DNA from 3 places in the Paractinoplanes rhizophilus genome. Region 3 is predicted to be linked to each of the others. Evidence: predicted binding sites of a transcription regulator. Region 3 holds the regulator's gene; each other region holds the start of a gene.
What was found. Region 3 encodes HrcA, which represses chaperone genes, less so after heat shock. Its sites were predicted from a motif close to GGTTNGCACNCTCNNNNNGAGNGTGCNAACC; they were not measured.
Positions count from the first base shown of each region.

Region 1: the regulator HrcA is predicted to act here: its motif matches at 1,296-1,326, upstream of ACFQS1_RS08765 (FmdB family zinc ribbon protein).
Region 2: the regulator HrcA is predicted to act here: its motif matches at 1,392-1,422, upstream of groL (chaperonin GroEL).

Region 1 is NZ_JBHTBJ010000004.1:256,955-260,224, reverse strand. It holds gene ACFQS1_RS08775 (diguanylate cyclase) at 1-537, opposite strand, end outside; gene ACFQS1_RS08770 (5-formyltetrahydrofolate cyclo-ligase) at 619-1,227, shown strand; gene ACFQS1_RS08765 (FmdB family zinc ribbon protein) at 1,348-1,707, shown strand; gene ACFQS1_RS08760 (hypothetical protein) at 2,107-2,286, opposite strand; gene ACFQS1_RS08755 (translation initiation factor 2) at 2,350-2,679, shown strand; gene ACFQS1_RS08750 (DUF2231 domain-containing protein) at 2,709-3,179, opposite strand.
Region 2 is NZ_JBHTBJ010000004.1:88,914-92,183, reverse strand. It holds gene groL (chaperonin GroEL) at 1-1,200, opposite strand, end outside; gene ACFQS1_RS07865 (GNAT family N-acetyltransferase) at 1,606-2,067, shown strand; gene ACFQS1_RS07860 (GNAT family N-acetyltransferase) at 2,139-3,116, opposite strand.
Region 3 is NZ_JBHTBJ010000040.1:56,889-60,158, forward strand. It holds gene hemW (radical SAM family heme chaperone HemW) at 1-349, shown strand, start outside; gene ACFQS1_RS33735 (DUF4870 domain-containing protein) at 378-965, opposite strand; gene hrcA (heat-inducible transcriptional repressor HrcA) at 1,123-2,145, shown strand; gene dnaJ (molecular chaperone DnaJ) at 2,195-3,270, shown strand, end outside.

The DNA.
Region 1 (3,270 bases), on a different contig from region 3:
GAGCGTGAGCGGCAGCGGCTGGCCCGGCCCCACGCTCAGCTCGCGCCCGCCGGCCTCGGGATGGCTGCCGATGGTGACGCGAGCCCCGCCGGCGGCGGCGAGCCGGGCGAGGAAGGCCTCGTCGACCGTCTGCGCCGCGGTGATCTGCTGGGTGTCGACGGTGGCGATGGCGACGATGGCGGAGGTGTTCGTGCCGGTCGGCGCGGCGCAGTCGTCGGCCCGGGCAGGTTTGGACTGCGCGCCGGACCCGCCGGGAAATATCTGGATGTCGCTGGCCAGACCGCGCGCGACCAGCTGGCGGGCCACCGCCGATCGTTCGTCGGCGGGCACCACCGCGACCGCGTCCGCCGCGGCCTGAAGCTGCCGGCAGATGGCGGAGATTCCGGTGCGCACGGTGGTCACGGCATAGTCGAGTCGCTCGGCCGCCCGATCCCGGCTCACGGTGGACACAGTGAGCGCGACGAAGATGGACCCGAGCAGGACCGGACCGAGGACAACCACCAGGAAGGCGGCGGTCAGCCGGCCACGTAGCGTCACGCATCCTCCCGGGAGCGGCCCTCTTTGGAGCGATGCTGACATAGTGTGCGCCGTTTGCCGCTTTTTGAAAGGGGGTGTTGCATGCCCGATTTAACCGGTGACGAAGAAGCACCACGAGCAGCCAAGATCGCGCTGCGCGGTCAACTGATTACCGCACGTCGAGCGCTCACCGTCCGCGACCGCTCCCGCGCGGCGTCTCAACTTCAAGGTCAAATTCTTGATTTCGTACGCCGTGAGCACCCGTCCACGATCGCGGCGTATGTCCCGATCGGTCCGGAACCCGGCGGCGCCGACCTGCCCGCCGTCCTGGCCGCACACGCCCGGGTTCTGCTGCCTGTCCTCCTGCCCTCCCGGGACCTCGACTGGGCCGAGTTCTCCGGTTCGCTCGCGCCCGGGCCGCTCGGCCTGCTCGAACCACCCGGCTTGCGGCTCGGCGTGTCCGCGGTCGCGTCCGCCGATCTCGTGCTGGTCCCGGCGCTGGCCGTCTCGCGGGCCGGCATCCGGATGGGCCGGGGCGGCGGTTCCTACGATCGGGCGCTGGCCCGGCTGCCCCGCTCGGCGCCGCCGCTGGTGCTCGCACTGCTGCACGACGGCGAGTTGCTCGACGCGGTGCCGGCCGAGCCGCACGACCGCGTGGTGCACGGCGTGATCACCCCTAGCGGTGGCCTGCGTCTCAGCCGCGCGGTGTGATCATGCCTCGCGGTGGCTTGAGTCTCAGCCACACAGCCGAGTGGACGAAATGACCTCCGATGGCGCAACATTGGCACTCGGAGTTGGCGAGTGCCAGCAGCCGACAGATCCGGAGGAGCCGTGCCTACCTACCAGTACGCCTGCACCGAGTGCGGTCACCAGCTCGAGGCGGTTCAGTCGTTCTCCGACGCGGCCCTCACCGAGTGCCCCGCCTGCCATGGCAAGCTCCGCAAGGTCTTCAACTCGGTCGGCATCGTCTTCAAGGGCTCCGGCTTCTATCGCAACGACTCCCGCTCGGGCGCGGTGAGCACGGAGAAGTCCAACGGCGCCGACAAGAAGCCGGCGGACGCGTCCTCGACCCCGGCCTCGACCTCCGCCACGCCGTCCGCTGGCTCGTCCTCAGGCTCATCGTCCTCGACGTCGTCGGCGTCGTCCGCGGGCTCTTCGTCCGGGAGCGCGAAGGCCGCCGCCGCGTCCTGACCCCGCGGCGCATACCAAAGTCATCGCCGCCGCCGCGGGTTGTCCACAGTTCCGGGCTGTCCACAGGCCCCGAGCGAGCGATCTCCGATCCGGCCTAACGTCCGCACCGACCACGACGTGTCGGCGGGACGGGAGGAACGGGCGATGGGCACATCCGCGAGATCGCGGTACGGGCCACCGGATCCCCGGGCGCGCCCCGACCCTGTTCGCCGCCGCCGTACGTCCCGCGGCACCATGCTGCGTGTCGCGGCGGTCGCCGCGCTGCCGGCAACCGCCGCCGTCGCGTCGTGGTCACCCCGCCGGTCTCGCACCGGCCGGGGAGACGCCGCGGCCGACCCTCGCAGGGTGCCCCCACGGCCGCGGCGTCATCCTCATCGACGCACGCTGCTGGACGCCGGCTCAGCCCCAGTGCGGCGGGCGGTCCTCCCAGAGCCGGTCGTCGTTGTTGTCCCCGCGCTCGCCCCAGCCCCGCTCGGTGTCATCGCGGGTCTGATCGGGCAGCACGGCCGCCTCTTCCGGCTCGAAGTCGACCTCGCGCTCGGCGTCGTGGTCGCGCTCGGGCTCATCCAGGATGTCCACGGCTACGAGGGTAAGCCGCGCCGCCGCGACCGTCTTCCCCCTCCGGCTGTACCGTCGGTGAACGTGAGCTCCCCCACCGGCGTCCCGGACGACGCGTACTGGCAGCGCCCCGACCCCGCGTCCACCCCGCCGAGCCCGCCGCCGGCCCCGGCGCCCTCGCCCGCCCCGGGCCCGGGCTACCAAGGTCCGCCCCGCGCGACCCCACCGCCGCCGGACTGGCGCCCGCCCACGATCGCCCAGCCGCCGGCCCCGCGCGCCCTGCCCCCGCAGGACATGGACGCCCTCGACGACGCCGAGGGCTCCGCGCGCACGGTCACCTACGGCGTGGGCCTCGTGGCCGGCGCCATCGCGGTGATCCTCATCTGCCTGCTCTGCGCCCGGGCCATCTTCTGATCAGCGGCCGCCTTCTGACCAGCGGCCCGTCAGTAGGACCCCCACACGGCGGTGGCGCCCGCGTCGCCGGTGCGGAAGACGTAGTAGCCCGCGAACAGGCCCAGCACCACCATCGCCGCCGCCAGAACCCATTGGACGACCTTGGGGGTCGATCCCGAGCCCCGGCTGAGCACGACCGCCACGATGCTGACCAGGCCCAGCGCCAGCGAGAACCAGAAGGTCATCGTGCCGAAGTGCATGTGGTCGTCGAGAATCTCCTTGCCCCGGCCCTTGACACCCTGGCTGATCAGCCGGTCGTAGAGCTCCTCGCCGGACTCCTTGGCGACGAACGTCGAGATCGGCGCGACTATCCCGAGCAGCAGGACGGCCCAGCCGATCTTCGAGCGCCACGGGGCCACGAGCGCGTAGACAATGGCGCCGAGGGCCAGGAGCGGAACGAAGACGACCGCCGCGTGCAGCACGAGCGCGTGCACGGGCAGGCCGTTGATCTGGTCGAACAAGACGCCTCCTCGATCATGAACGGACCGTCAGCCCGAGAGTGTCTGACGGCGCAAACATCCGCTGTGTGCGCTTACGCCGTTCCGCCCGTTC
Region 2 (3,270 bases), on a different contig from region 3:
GTTGCGAACGGCGTCCTCGATGCGGTGCTTGCGCTCCTTCAGCTCGACCTCGGTGGCCGCGCCGACCTTGATCACCGCAACACCGCCGGCCAGCTTGGCCAGGCGCTCCTGCAGCTTCTCACGGTCGTAGTCGGAGTCCGACTTCTCGATCTCGGCCCGGATCTGGTTGACCCGGCCCTGGATCTGCTCGGCGTTGCCGCCACCGTCGACGATCGTGGTCTCGTCCTTGGTGATGACCACCTTGCGGGCGGTGCCCAGCAGGCTCAGGTCGGCGTTGTCGAGCTTGAGACCGACCTCCTCGCTGATCACGGCGCCACCGGTCAGGATCGCGATGTCCTCCAGCATGGCCTTGCGGCGGTCGCCGAAGCCCGGCGCCTTGACCGCGACCGACTTGAAGGTGCCGCGCACCTTGTTGACCACCAGGGTCGCCAGGGCCTCGCCCTCGACGTCCTCGGCGATGATGATCAGCGGCTTGCCGCCCTGCATGACCTTCTCCAGGACCGGCAGCAGGTCCTTGACCGCGGAGATCTTGCTGTTGGCGATCAGGATGTACGGGTCGTCGAAGACGGCCTCCATCCGCTCGGCGTCGGTCATGAAGTACGCCGAGATGTAACCCTTGTCGAAGCGCATGCCCTCGGTCAGCTCGAGCTCGAGACCGAAGGTGTTGCTCTCCTCGACCGTGATGACGCCTTCCTTGCCGACCTTGTCCATGGCCTCGGCGATGATCTCGCCGACCGTGGAGTCACCGGCGGAGATGGACGCGGTGGAGGCGATCTGCTCCTTGGTCTCCACGTCCTTGGCGATCTGCGAGAGGCCCTCGGACACGCTCGCGACGGCGGCCTCGATGCCCCGCTTCAGGGCCATCGGGTTGGCGCCCGCGGCGACGTTGCGCAGACCCTCACGAACCAGCGCCTGGGCGAGGACGGTCGCCGTCGTCGTGCCGTCACCGGCGACGTCGTCGGTCTTCTTCGCGACCTCCTTGACCAGCTCGGCGCCGATCTTCTCGTAGGAGTCCTCGAGCTCGATCTCCTTGGCGATGGATACCCCATCGTTGGTGATCGTGGGCGCGCCCCACTTCTTCTCAAGGACGACGTTGCGGCCCTTGGGGCCGAGCGTCACCTTGACGGCGTCGGCGAGCTGGTTCATGCCCCGCTCGAGGCCCCGACGAGCTTCCTCGTCGAATGCGATGATCTTGGCCATTCGGCTGTGTCCTCCTGGACATTCGCGGTGCGGGGCCCGCATGGACCCTGCTCTCCGCACGTTGCGAACTCTGCGGACGTCACCACCTGGCGATGTGACGTCCTCAGGCCGAGCCGGATAGCCCGCGACGACCGGTCCCGTGCCCCGGCGCCGATGGCGGCACCGCGACCGGAACCCCACCGTCCCGACCTGCTTGGCACTCAGCAGTCGTGAGTGCCAATGACCTGTTTAGCACTCCCGGGGGTCGAGTGCAAGAAAACCCGGGGGTAACGGCGATCGGGCGACGACCGCGCCGCCCCGGTCCGGTTCCCGCCATCCGGGTTGCCGGGGACCCCGGCACAGGGTAGGGAGAACAGCGTGAACAGCTGGCGCGTGCACCGGGTGACCGTCGAGGACGCGGCACGGATGCGCGCGCTGCGGCTGGAGATGCTGGCCGACAATCCGCTGGCGTTCCTCGAGACGCTCGCCCAGGCCGCCGCCCGCCCGCACGAGGCGTACCGGCAGCGCATCGCCCAGGCGGCACGCGGCGGACGGCTGGCCCAGTTCGTGGCCGACCCGGGCGGCCGGTCGCGGCTGATCGGGCACGCGGGCGGCACGGTCCTGCCCGAGGAGCCGGACGTGACGGTGATCTTCGCGGTCTACGTGACTCCCGAGCAGCGCGGCGGCAAGGTGCTGGCCGACCTGGTCGAGGCGGTCGGCGAGTGGTCCCGGGCGAATGGGCGGGACCGGCTGATGCTCGAGGTGGTGGCCGGCAACGCACGCGCCGTCCGGGCGTACGAGAAACTGGGTTTCGAGGACACCGGCGAGCGCGTGCCGCACCCGGTGCTGCCGGTGCTCACCGAGCTGCGGATGCGCCGCGGGATCTGAGAGGCCGCCGGACCTGAGCGGCCGCCGGACCTGAGCGGCCGCCAGATCTGAGAAGCCGCCGGATCTGGGGGTCAGACGGTCAGCTGCCAGAAGGTCACCGAGTCGAGCGCCCGGAAGCCCAGCGCCCGGTTGATCCGCAGCATGTGCTCGTTGGTAGCCGCGTTGAGCGTGTCGATCGCCTCGAGGCCGGGGCGCAGCTCCCGGACGTGGGCGAGGTTCGCCAGCTTCACCAGCATGCCGAGCCGGTGGCCGCGGTGCTCCGGATCGACCAGCGTGATGTTCTGCCAGGCGTGCGCCGGGTCGGTGGCGTCGCCGGCGATCCTGGTCCACGCGACCAGCCGGTCGCCGTGCAGCGCGCCGGCGTGATAGCTGGACCGGCCGCGCCGGGCCGCCCGCAGCTCGCCCTCGCGGACCTTGGCGGCATCCACCTTCTCGGGCTCCCAGGCCAGCTCGCCGGTCGGGGCGTCGGCGTTGAGACGGCCGTCCAGGTAGGCCACGTCGTCGATGATCTCGTCGGGCGCCACCCCGGTCCACAGGATCAGCCGGTATCCCGCAGCGTGCTCCCAGGCGTCGGCCAGCAGGACGGCGTGCCGGGCCTGGTCGACCGTGCCGAGATCGAGCCGGCTGCGCACCTCTTCGAGCGCGGGTTTGGCGTCGACCGCGGTGGCGAACAGCGCGCCGTCGGGGTGGCGGGACATCGCCGGGGCGATCACGTGCTTGCGGCCCAGCTCCCGGACCCGCCGGACGGCCAGGTCGAGCAACGCCCGGCCGGCTCCCCGCCGCCGCCACGACGGCAGGACCGTGAGGTCGACGTTCGCATTGTCCAGATTGTCGAGCAGGGGCAGCTCGATGCTCAGATAGCCGACGGCGCGTCCGTCCAGCCAGGCCAGATAGTGCTCGTTGTCCGCGCCCGGAAACGGATTCGCGAGCCGCGCGACGAAGCTCTCCAGCGACAGCGGCGGAATGTCCGGCGTGTCGCGCTCCGCGCAGACCCGATAGATCTCGTACGCGTCGGCCGGGTCGTCCAGCCGGCCCATAGAAAGATTCATGGCCGCAACCCTGCCGGGCTGACGGCCATGAACGCTAACGATTTTGGTCGGGAGGGCGGACGCACAGCGCCTCCGGCACTGGGTCGTTGGGCACCTCGAGAGATTGTCGCCAAGCTCGAAGGTGAGGGGCCACGTACGGCGTCGGCCCTCCCGC
Region 3 (3,270 bases):
CTGGACCGGCGCCGACTGGTGGGGCCTGGGGCCGGGCGCGCACAGCCACGTCGGCGGCGTGCGCTGGTGGAACGTGAAGCACCCCACGACGTACGCGAAAAGGCTCGCCGACGGTGTCTCGCCCGGCCATGCCCGCGAGATCCTCGACGACGAGGACCGCCGCGTCGAGGACATCATGCTGCGGGTGCGGCTCAGCGACGGCATCCCGCTGGCCGGGCTGGACGAACGCGGGGCCAAGCAGGCGCTCGACGACGGTCTGCTGGTGCCGGAGGCGTACGCGAAAGGGCAATTGATCTTGAATTTGCCGGGCCGGCTGCTCGCCGACGCGGTGATCCGAGACGTCGTGTAACGCCGGGCCCCCGACCCGGCGCGACACTTTACTTGATGATTTGCACCGTCATGGGGTAGTTGTACGGCTCGTTGTTGCTGGCCTTCACACCGGCGATGACGCCGAAGACGATCGCGATGATCGTGGCCGCGACGCCGACGAAGATGCCGATGACGATGCAGCTGAGCACCCAGCCGACCAGCGCGATGATCGACCAGAGAATCTGGAAGTTCAACGCCTTGACGGCCTCGGCGCGCACGACCGGGGACTGGTTGCCCCGGGCGAGCAATGCGACCAGCGGGGCGATCCAGCCCGCGCAGCCGCCGCCGAGGAAGGCGCCGGCCGCGCCGCCGAAGTGGGAGACCAGGATCCAGGTGCGGTCATCCGAGGCGTTGCCGGGTTGCGGGCCGTAGCCGTACTGCTGAGGAGGCGGGTTATAGCCACCGGGAGGCGGGTTGTAGCCACCCGGAGGCGGGTTGTAGCCACCGGGAGGTGGGTTGTATCCGCCCGGAGGCGGACCGTAACCGCCGCCGGGCGGCGGCGGGGGCGGGGATGAAGGAGGCGGTGTCGAACCCGACGTCGGATCGTTGGCCGCATACGGATTACCTTCACCGGGCGGGCGAGGTGGTTCAGTCATGGCTGACACCGTAGGACCGCAGCTCAATACGGTCGAGAGCGACATGCGGAACGAGTACAGGAATAGACAGTCCACTCGATCATCGCGTTGCCGCCGACAGCGACGTAGACTGGCACTCTGTCACGGGGAGTGCCAAGCGCCGGCGAGGGAGGGTCAGATGAGTCTCGATGACCGCAAGCTCGAGGTGCTGCGCGCGATCGTCGAGGACTACGTCGAGACCCAGGAGCCGGTCGGCAGCAAGGCGCTGGTCGAGCGGCACCAGCTGGGCGTCTCCCCGGCCACCGTGCGCAACGACATGGCCGTGCTGGAGGAGGAGGGATACATCCGCCAGCCGCACACCAGCGCCGGGCGGGTCCCCACCGACGCGGGCTATCGCCTTTTCGTCGACCGTCTCTCCAAGGTCAAGGCGCTGAGCCCGGCCGAGCGCCGCGCGATCGAGCGCTTCCTGATCGGCGCGGTCGACCTCGACGACGTGGTGCATCGCACCGTGCGCCTGCTGGCTCAGCTCACCCGCCAGGTCGCGGTCGTGCAGTATCCGTCGCTCGCCCGCTCTTCCGTGCGCCATCTGGAACTCGTCCCGATCTCCACGACCCGCCTGATGCTCGTGATGATCACCGACACCGGCCGGGTCGAGCAGCGCCTGGTCGAGCTGCCGGGCCCGGTCGCGTCCGACGACGTGCTCGACCTGCGCCGCAAGGTCAACGAAAAACTCGCAGGTCAGCGCATGTCCGACACCCCACCGCTGGTGCAGGGCCTGGTCGACGAGTGCGCCCCCGACCGCCGCAACACGATGGCCTGCCTGGCCAGCGTCCTGCTCGAGACGCTGGTGGAGCGCAGCGAGGAGCGGCTCGCCCTCGCCGGAACGGCGAACTTGACGCGGGGAGGTGTGCTGGACTTCCAGGGCACGCTTCGTCCGGTGCTCGAGGCCCTCGAGGAGGAGGTCATCCTGCTCAAGCTCATCGGCGACCTGGAGCCCAGCACGACCAGGGTGCGCATCGGCGACGAGAACGAGATAGACAACCTCCGATCCGCCTCGGTGGTCAGCACCGGTTACGGCCCGGGGGCGACTATCGTTGGTGGGCTCGGTGTGCTCGGACCCACCCGGATGGACTACCCCGGCACCATCGCCACGGTGCGTGCGGTGGCACGCTACGTGGGCGACCTGCTGGCCCAGAACTGACCGGCTCAGAACTGACGGAATCGCGCTGACAATGAGGACCCCAAACCCCGTGGCCAAGGATTACTACGGCATTCTCGGCGTGAGCCGGGAGGCCACCGACGACGAGATCAAGCGCGCCTACCGGAAGCTGGCTCGGCAGTACCACCCCGACGTCAACCCCGATCCCGAGGCCGCCGAGAAGTTCAAGGACATCAACGCGGCGTACGAGGTGCTGTCCGACGACCAGAAGCGGCAGATCGTCGACCTCGGCGGCGACCCGCTGGCGCCCGGCGGCGGCATGGGCCCCGGCGGCCCGGGCGGTCCCGGCGGCCCGTTCGTCGGCTTCCAGGACATCATGGACGCGTTCTTCGGCACGGCGGCCGGCGGCGGCTCCCGTGGCCCGCGCCCGCGCACCCGCCCCGGCGCCGACGCGATCCTGCGCCTCGAGCTCGACCTGGTCGAGACGGCGTTCGGTGTCGAGGCCCCGATCACGGTCGACACCGCGGTGCTGTGCACCCAGTGCTCCGGCGCCGGCACCGCGCCCGGCACCCACCTGGCCACCTGCGAGACCTGCGGCGGCCGCGGCGAGGTGCAGAGCGTGCAGCGCACGTTCCTGGGCCAGGTCGTCTCCTCCCGCCCCTGCTCCACCTGCCAGGGCCACGGCACGGTCATCCCGCACCCCTGCCCCACCTGCGCCGGCGACGGCCGGGTCCGCACCCGCCGCTCGCTCACCGTCAAGATCCCGGCCGGCGTCGAGGACGGCATGCGCATCCGCCTGGCCCAGCAGGGCGAGGTCGGCCCCGGCGGCGGCACCGCCGGCGACCTGTATGTCGAGATCCACGAGCGCCCGCACGACGTCTACTCCCGCAAGGGCGACGACCTGCACTGCCGGGTCACCCTCCCGATGACCGCGGCCGCCCTCGGCACCCGCCTGACGATCAAGACGCTCGACTCCGAAGAGGCGATCGAGGTCAAGTCCGGCACCCAGCCCGCGTCGACGCTGCGCATCCGCGGCAAGGGCGTGCCGCACCTGCGTGGCCAGGGCCGGGGCGACCTCTTCGTGCACCTCGACGTCAAGACGCCCACCAAGCTCACCGCCGAGCAGGAGCGCATGCTGCGCGAGTTCGCCAAGACCCGCGGCGAGGA